Regions from separate parts of the Kitasatospora sp. NPDC041917 genome, predicted to be linked through region 1. Evidence: predicted binding sites of a transcription regulator. Region 1 holds the regulator's gene; the other holds the start of a gene.

Region 1 (4,213 bases):
CGCCTCCAGCTCGCTGTTGACCGCGTGCAGGTCGTTGACCAGCTCCGGCAGCTCCTCGGGCCGGTGCCGGGCGAGCAGCCAGGAGTAGCCGTAGTCGTCCTTGGAGGCCTCCACCGGGACGCCGCCGCGCTCGGTGTCGGCGTCCAGCAGGGCCCGGACCTGCTGCTCGACCTGGACGAAGGCCGCACCCTCGACGGCCGCGAAGCAGACCGAGCCGAGCCCGGTGGGGGTGAACCCGGCCCCGGCCTCCAGGGTGAGCGCGGCGGACGGCACGCCGAACAGCTGGTCGAGGTCGGGCTTGACGGGCTTGGTGCGGCCGAACAGGGTGTCCAGGATTCCCACGGCGGTCCTTTCGCGTCAGGGGCTCGGCGGGTTCAGCGGCCGAGCTGCTCGGAGATCCTCGCCAACTGCTCCAGCCGCTTCTCCAGGCTGGGGTGGGTGGAGAACAGCTGCGAGGCGGCCTCCCGGGCGCTCAGCGCGGGGGCGAAGTAGAAGGCGTTGTACGGCTGCGCCTGGCGCAGGTCCTTGCTGGGGATGGCCGCGATCTGCCCGGTCACCTTGGTGAGCGCCGAGGCCAGGGCGCTGGGCCGGCCGGTGAGCTGGGCGGCGGCCCGGTCGGCGGCCAGTTCGCGGTAGCGGGAGAGCAGCCGGGTGAGCAGGAAGCTGATCGCGTAGACGACGATCGACACCAGCGGGATGATCAGCGCCAGGATGGCGGCGTTCTGGTCGTTGTTGTTGCGCCCGCCGCCCATGAAACCGCCGTACACGGCGATCCGGGTCATCGCCCCGGCGAGGACGCCGAGGAACCCGGCGATCGTCATCACCGCGACGTCCCGGTGGGCGACGTGCGACAGCTCGTGCGCGAGGACTCCCTCCAGTTCCTCCGGTTCCAGCCGGCGCAGCAGCCCGGTGGTCACGCAGATCACCGCGTTCTGCGGGTTGCGGCCGGTGGCGAAGGCGTTCGGCATGTCGTTGTCGGCGACCGCCACCCGCGGTTTGGGCATGTCGGCCAGGGCGCAGAGCCGGTCGACGGTGCCGTGGAGTTGGGGGAACTGTTCCGGGGACACCTGGTGGGCGCCCATCGCCCGTTCGGTGATCTTGTCGCTGAACCAGAACTGGGCCACGAACAGCCCGCCGGAGATCAGGACGATCAGTGGCCAGGCGCCGCGCAGCAGCGCGATCAGCAGGCCGGTGAAACCGACGTACAGCAACCCGATCACGAACATCGTCGCGACCATGCGGCCGGTCAGGCCGCGGTCGGGCGCGAAACGGGTGTGCTGGCCCGAGCTCGACATCGCTTGCTCCTCCGTTCGCCGTCGCTTTCGATGCTGCCACCCGGACGGCCTCCCGGCACCACCCCGGTGCCGGGAGGATCGAACCGCCGGGGCCCCGCGGGCCGTGTCCGGAACTGCGGGGAGGATCACGCCCCTCGGGCCGTTCCTGCCGCGGGACCCGGGCCTTACACTGGCAGGTACGGTTCTGGCACTCGTAGGTTCAGAGTGCCAAGACCGGGGGCCTCCCGGAGCGGCCCGCAGCAGCGAGGGACACAGTCGGACAACGTGCGAAGACGGAGGTGCGTGCCCCATGGCCGGTGAGGTCCGCCAGCTGGACGAACGCAAGCTCGCCGTACTCCGCGCGATCGTGCAGGACTACGTGGGCACCGAGGAGCCGGTCGGCTCCAAGGCCCTGGTGGAACGGCACAACCTCGGGGTCTCGCCGGCGACCGTCCGCAACGACATGGCGGCGCTGGAGGAGGAGGGCTACATCCACCAGCCGCACACCAGCGCCGGCCGTATCCCGACCGACAAGGGGTACCGCCTCTTCGTCGACAAGCTCGCCGAGATCAAGCCGATGAGCGCCCCCGAGCGCCGGGCCATCCGGCACTTCCTGGACGGCGCGGTCGACCTGGACGACGTGGTCGCCCGCACCGTGCGGCTGCTCGCCCAGCTGACCCGGCAGGTCGCGGTGGTGCAGTACCCCTCGCTGACGCGCTCCACCGTCCGGCACATCGAGCTGGTGGCGCTGGCCCCGGCCAAGGTGATGCTGGTACTGATCACCAACACCGGCCGGGTCGAGCAGCGGATGGTCGACTGCCCGGGCTCGGTCGGCGAGACGGTGCTGGCGGACCTGCGGGCCCGGATCAACGCGAGAGCCGCCGGCCGACGCCTCCCGGAGGTCCCGGGGCTGCTGGAGGAGCTGCCGGCGCTGTTCGAACAGGCCGACCGGCCGACGGTCAGCACGGTCCTGGCGACCCTGTTCGAGACGCTCGCCGAGCAGAACGAGGAGCGGATCATGCTGGCCGGCACGGCCAACCTGACCCGCTTCGGGCACGACTTCCCGCTCACCATCCAGCCGGTGCTGGAGGCCCTGGAGGAGCAGGTCATCCTGCTCCGCCTCCTGGGTGAGACCGCGGACGCCGCGATGACGGTCCGGATCGGGCGGGAGAACGCCTATGAAGGGCTGAATTCCACCTCGATCGTTTCGGTCGGCTACGGTTCGGGCGACGAGAGCGTGGCGAAACTGGGTGTGATCGGTCCGACCCGGATGGACTACCCCGGCACAATGGGGGCGGTGCGAGCGGTGGCGCGGTACGTGGGCCAGATCCTGGCCGAGTCCTAGCAAGGGCCACCGTTAGAATTTCAACGGTGGCGTCCAGTCGCAGCACTACTACAGGCGGAACAAGCGGAGCATTTGGTGGCCACGGACTACTACGCGGTACTCGGCGTCCGACGGGATGCGGGGCAGGACGAGATCAAGAAGGCGTTCCGGCGCCTGGCACGCGAACTGCACCCGGACGTCAACCCGGACCCGAAGACGCAGGAGCGGTTCAAGGAGATCAACGCCGCCTACGAGGTGCTCTCCGACCCGCAGAAGCGTCAGGTCTACGACCTCGGCGGGGACCCGCTGTCCCCGGGCGGCGGCGGTGCCGGCGGCTTCGGCGCCGGCGCGGCGGGCTTCGGCTTCTCCGACATCATGGACGCCTTCTTCGGCGCCGCGGCCGGCCAGCGCGGCCCGCGCTCGCGCACCCGCCGCGGCCAGGACGCCATGATCCGGCTGGAGATCACCCTGGAGGAGGCCGCGTTCGGCACCACCAAGGAACTCCAGGTCGACACCGCCGTCACCTGCACCACCTGCAGCGGCGAGGGCGCGGCCCCCGGCACCTCGGCGCAGACCTGTGACATGTGCCGCGGCAAGGGCGAGGTCTCCCAGGTCACCCGGTCCTTCCTGGGCCAGGTCATGACCTCCCGCCCCTGCCCGCAGTGCCAGGGCTTCGGCACCGTCGTGCCGACCCCGTGCCCGGAGTGCGCCGGCGACGGCCGCGTGCGCGCCCGCCGCACCCTGACCGTCAAGATCCCGGCCGGGGTCGACAACGGCACCCGGATCCAGCTGGCCGGCGAGGGCGAGGTCGGCCCCGGCGGCGGCCCGGCCGGCGACCTGTACGTCGAGATCGCCGAGACCACCCACGCCATCTTCCAGCGGCGCGGGGACGACCTGCACTGCACCGTCACCATCCCGATGACGGCGGCCTCGCTCGGCACCCGGGTGCCGCTGCAGACCCTGGACGGCCTGGAGGAGGTCGACATCCGGCCCGGCACCCAGTCCGGCCAGTCGATCCCGCTGCACGGCCGGGGCATCACCCACCTGCGCGGCGGCGGCCGGGGCGACCTGATAGTGCACGTCGAGGTGAAGACGCCCACCAAGCTCGACGCCGAGCAGGAGGAGCTGCTGCGCCGCCTCGCGGTGCTGCGCGGCGAGGAGCAGCCGTCCGGCCAGTTCGCGCCGGGCCAGCAGGGCCTGTTCTCCCGCCTGAAGGACGCCTTCAACGGCCGGTAGTCGTCCGCGGAGGGGTGCCGGGGGATCCCGGCACCCCTTCCGTGTTCCCGTCCCACTCCTGGAGGTTCCCCCGTCATGACCGCGCCCGTCTTCGTCGTCGAGACCGAGCGGATCGCCGCCGCCGTGCCCGGGGCCGTGGTGCGTCTGGACGGCCCGGAGGGGCGGCACGCGGCCGCGGTGAAGCGGCTGGAGCGGGGCGAGGCGGTCACCCTGGCCGACGGGCTGGGACTCGGGGTGGACGGCACGGTCGCCGAGGTGCTCGGCAAGGACGCGATCGACGTGACGGTCGCCGCCGTGCGCCGGGAGCCGGAGCCCGCGCCGCGGATCGTGGTCGTCCAGGCGCTGCCCAAGGGCGACCGCGGCGAGCTGGCCGTGGAGA
Region 2 (4,213 bases), on a different contig from region 1:
CAGCTCCACCGCGGCCCACCACAGCCCGAGCCCGCAGCACCCGCCCGCCGCACCCCACACCCAGCGCCTCATGCCGCCACCGTACGCACGGGTCTACCCGAGCTTCCCCACGGGTGCCACCACCGCGCCCTGCTTGCCGCACACCCAGTGCGGGTCCGGCCCCAGCTCGGGTTCCACGCCCAGGGCGTGCGGGTCCCCGTCGGCCGCGCAGTCGGCGCACAGCGGCCAGCGCCCGTACGCCTCCAGCAGCGCGTCCTGGACGTCCTGGGCGACCAGCCCGAGCACGTACTCGGTGCCGTCCGGCCACTGCTCCAGCCACCAGCGGCGGTGCGTCACGGCCTGCTCCACCAGCGAGACGACGGCGGCGTCCGCCACGTCCCGCGCGGTGAGGTCGGCCAGGATCAGTGCCCGTGCGTTGTGCAGGGCGGTCTCGATGTCGTCAGCAGCCATCCGTCCATTCTCCGTCGACACGTCCGGAACACCGAAACGACCGGAACGCCGAAACGCCGTGTGGGCGGCCCCCCGAAGGGAACCGCCCACACGGACGAGGTCCAACCGATCCGATCGAAACGATCAGGATCAGAAGTCCATGTCACCGCCCGGCATGCCGCCGCCGGCGGCCGCGGCGGCCTTCTCCGGCTTGTCGGCGATGACGGCCTCGGTGGTGAGGAACAGCGCCGCGATGGAGGCGGCGTTCTGCAGCGCGGAGCGGGTGACCTTGGCCGGGTCGATGATGCCCTCGGCGATCAGGTCGACGTAGGTGTTGGTGGCCGCGTTCAGGCCGTGACCGGCGGGGAGGTTGCGCACCTTCTCCACCACGACGCCACCCTCCAGGCCGGCGTTGGTCGCGATCTGCTTGATCGGGGCCTCCAGCGCGACCTTGACGATGTTGGCACCGGTGGCCTCGTCGCCGTCCAGCTCCAGCTTGTCGAAGGCGACACCGGCCTGCAGCAGGGCGACGCCACCACCGGCGACGATGCCCTCCTCGACGGCGGCCTTGGCGTTGCGGACGGCGTCCTCGATGCGGTGCTTGCGCTCCTTGAGCTCCACCTCGGTGGCCGCGCCGGCCTTGATGACGGCCACGCCGCCGGCCAGCTTGGCGAGGCGCTCCTGGAGCTTCTCGCGGTCGTAGTCCGAGTCGCTGTTCTCGATCTCGGCGCGGATCTGGTTGACGCGGCCCGCGACCTGCTCGCTGTCGCCGCCACCGTCGACGATGGTGGTCTCGTCCTTGGTGATGACCACCTTGCGGGCGGTGCCCAGCAGGTCGATGCCGGCGTTCTCCAGCTTGAGGCCGACCTCCTCGGAGATGACGGTGCCACCGGTGAGGATGGCGATGTCGCCGAGCATGGCCTTGCGGCGGTCACCGAAGCCCGGGGCCTTGACGGCGACGGACTTGAAGGTGCCACGGATCTTGTTCACGACCAGGGTCGACAGGGCCTCGCCCTCGACGTCCTCGGCGATGATGACCAGCGGCTTGCCGCTCTGCATGACCTTCTCCAGCAGCGGGAGCAGGTCCTTGACCGAGCCGATCTTGGAGTTGGCGATGAGGATGTACGGGTCCTCGAACGTCGCCTCCATGCGCTCCAGGTCGGTGGCGAAGTAGGCGGAGATGTAGCCCTTGTCGAAGCGCATGCCCTCGGTGAGCTCAAGCTCCAGACCGAAGGTGTTGCTCTCCTCGACGGTGATGACGCCTTCCTTGCCGACCTTGTCCATGGCCTCGGCGATCAGCTCGCCGATCTGGGTGTCGGCGGCCGAGATGGAGGCGGTGGAGGCGATCTGCTCCTTGGTCTCCACGTCCTTGGCCTGGGCCAGCAGCTGGTCGGAGACGGCGGCGACGGCCTTCTCGATGCCGCGCTTCAGGGCCATCGGGTTGGCGCCGGCGGCGACGTTGCGCAGACCCTCGCGAACCAGGGCCTGGGCGAGCACGGTGGCGGTGGTGGTGCCGTCACCCGCGACGTCGTCCGTCTTCTTGGCGACCTCCTTGACGAGCTCCGCACCGATCTTCTCGTACGGGTCCTCGAGCTCGATCTCCTTGGCGATGGAGACACCGTCGTTGGTGATCGTGGGGGCGCCCCACTTCTTCTCCAGCACGACGTTGCGGCCCTTGGGGCCGAGCGTGACCTTCACCGCGTCGGCGAGCTGGTTCATGCCACGCTCAAGGCCGCGGCGAGCTTCCTCATCAAAGGCGATGATCTTGGCCATCAGAAGTGGTCCTCCGGGACACGGTCGACTGCTCGGACCAAGGGGTGCCCGCGACGGACGGCCCTGGTGCGCGGAGGTCCATTCCCTCCGCTCCCGGGGGCCTCACCGACCCGGTCCGCTGTCACTCTCACACTGTGAGTGCTAACGCCAATGATTAGCACTCCGGGTGGGCGAGTGCAAGCCCAATCGGCAATCCGCGAGCCGCCGCCGGGGCCGCCCGGGAACGCCGACGGGCCCGTGCGACACGAGTCGCACGGGCCCGTCGAGAAGCGAGAGGTCACCAGCCGCAGGGCCGCGCCGAGCTCCTGGGGTCGGAAGGGGTCAGACCGCGGCGCGGACCATGTCCGCCTGCGGGCCCTTCTGTCCCTGAGAGATCTCGAACTCGACCCGCTGGCCCTCCTCGAGGGTGCGGTAGCCGTCCATCTGGATCGCGCTGTAGTGGACGAAGACGTCCGCACCACCGTCGACCGCGATGAAGCCGTAGCCCTTCTCCGCGTTGAACCACTTGACGGTGCCCTGAGCCATTCCGAACTCCCCTAGTGCTGTGCTGGCCCTTCACGCGCCCGCAGGTCGCGGGCCCGGATTGGTTGAAGGCCGGCCCGGGGAACCCCCCCTGGGCGCAGCCGTGCACGCCGCAACCCTCCGTGCAGGACGCCAGGCGGCTTCCGGCGAGCGGGTGATTGCGTCGACCGCCGCTGAATGTATCCGGATCGACGCCCTCTGCAACAGGGCCAACCACCGGTAATTCCGCCTCGATGTCAAGGGACAGGACGGGCCGAATCGGAATAATCTCGGCATTTCACGCCGGACATAGCGGACGAATTACTCAAATGTCCGCGGGAATTCTGACATCCGCCTGACATGTTTCACGGGCCGGTCCCGCCGGCCGGACGCCCCCGGGCCGAGCACTGCGGGGGCCGAAAGGGAAACCCTGTTCCCAACCGAGCCACACTCTACTCCGACTCGACCGGGAAATATTCCGGCCGGAATGCCAGCGGTCGCCCGCGCATACGGGAAACGGAATTCCGTACGCGCGGGCGACCGCTGGTTGGTCGCGAAGGCTCAGCAGCCGCCGGCCACCGCCGGGATGATCGAGATGCCGGCGCCGTCCTCGATCTCGGTCGCCAGGCCCTCGGCGAAACGCACGTCGTCGTCGTTCACGTAGACGTTCACGAAGCGGCGCAGCTTGCCGGTGTCGTCCAGGATGCGGGCCGAGATGCCCGGGTGGTTCTTCTCCAGGTCGGCGACGACCTCGGCCAGGGTGGCACCCTCGGCGGTCACCACGGCGGCACCGTCGGTGTAGGTGCGGAGGATGGTGGGAATGCGGACGTTGGCGCTCATGACTCTCCTTGCGGGGGCGGGGCCGATCGGGTGGTTCAGACGGACGCGAGGCCGGCGGCGCGGAACGAGTCCAGCGTCGGGCGGATGACGGCGGTCATCCCGGCGTCGGAGACGGCGTCCAGGGTCTTCAGGCCGTCGCCGGTGTTGATCGCGACGGTTTCCTTGGCCGGATCCAGCTGCCCGGTCTCGACCAGCTTCTTCAGCACGCCGACGGTCACCCCGCCGGCGGTCTCGGCGAAGATGCCCTCGGTCCGCGCCAGCAGCCGGATCGCCGCCACGACCTCGGCGTCCGTGACGTCCTCCACCGCGCCACCGGTGCGGCGGGCGATGTCCAGCACGTACGGGCCGTCGGCCGGGTTGCCGATCGCCAGCGACTTGGCGATGGTGTCCGGCTTGACCGGCTTGATCACGTCCCGGCCGGCCTTGAACGCGGCCGACACCGGCGAGCAGCCCTCGGCCTGGGCGCCGAAGATCCGGTACGGCCGGTCCTCGACCAGGCCGAGCCTGATCAGCTCCTGGAGGCCCTTGTCGATCTTCGTCAGCTGCGAGCCCGAGGCGATCGGGATCACGATCTGCTCCGGCAGCCGCCAGCCGAGCTGCTCGCAGATCTCGTACGCCAGCGTCTTGGAACCCTCGCCGTAGTACGGCCGCAGGTTCACGTTGACGAAGC

What was found. Region 1 encodes HrcA, which represses chaperone genes, less so after heat shock. Its sites were predicted from a motif close to TTNGCACTCNGNNNNNCNGAGTGCNAA; they were not measured.
Region 2: the regulator HrcA is predicted to act here: its motif matches at 2,357-2,383, upstream of groL (chaperonin GroEL).

Annotation. Positions count from the first base shown of each region.
Region 1 covers NZ_JBVJBI010000006.1:114,237-118,449, forward strand. Annotated here, with positions in the region: gene pspAB (PspA-associated protein PspAB) at 1-342, opposite strand, end outside; gene htpX (zinc metalloprotease HtpX) at 375-1,295, opposite strand; gene hrcA (heat-inducible transcriptional repressor HrcA) at 1,585-2,619, shown strand; gene dnaJ (molecular chaperone DnaJ) at 2,695-3,834, shown strand; gene ACZ6EM_RS09345 (16S rRNA (uracil(1498)-N(3))-methyltransferase) at 3,910-4,213, shown strand, end outside.
Region 2 covers NZ_JBVJBI010000020.1:139,864-144,076, forward strand. Annotated here, with positions in the region: gene ACZ6EM_RS24255 (hypothetical protein) at 1-72, opposite strand, end outside; gene ACZ6EM_RS24260 (hypothetical protein) at 94-450, opposite strand; gene groL (chaperonin GroEL) at 580-2,202, opposite strand; gene ACZ6EM_RS24270 (cold-shock protein) at 2,524-2,727, opposite strand; gene ACZ6EM_RS24275 (ubiquitin-like small modifier protein 1) at 3,265-3,543, opposite strand; gene thrC (threonine synthase) at 3,579-4,213, opposite strand, start outside.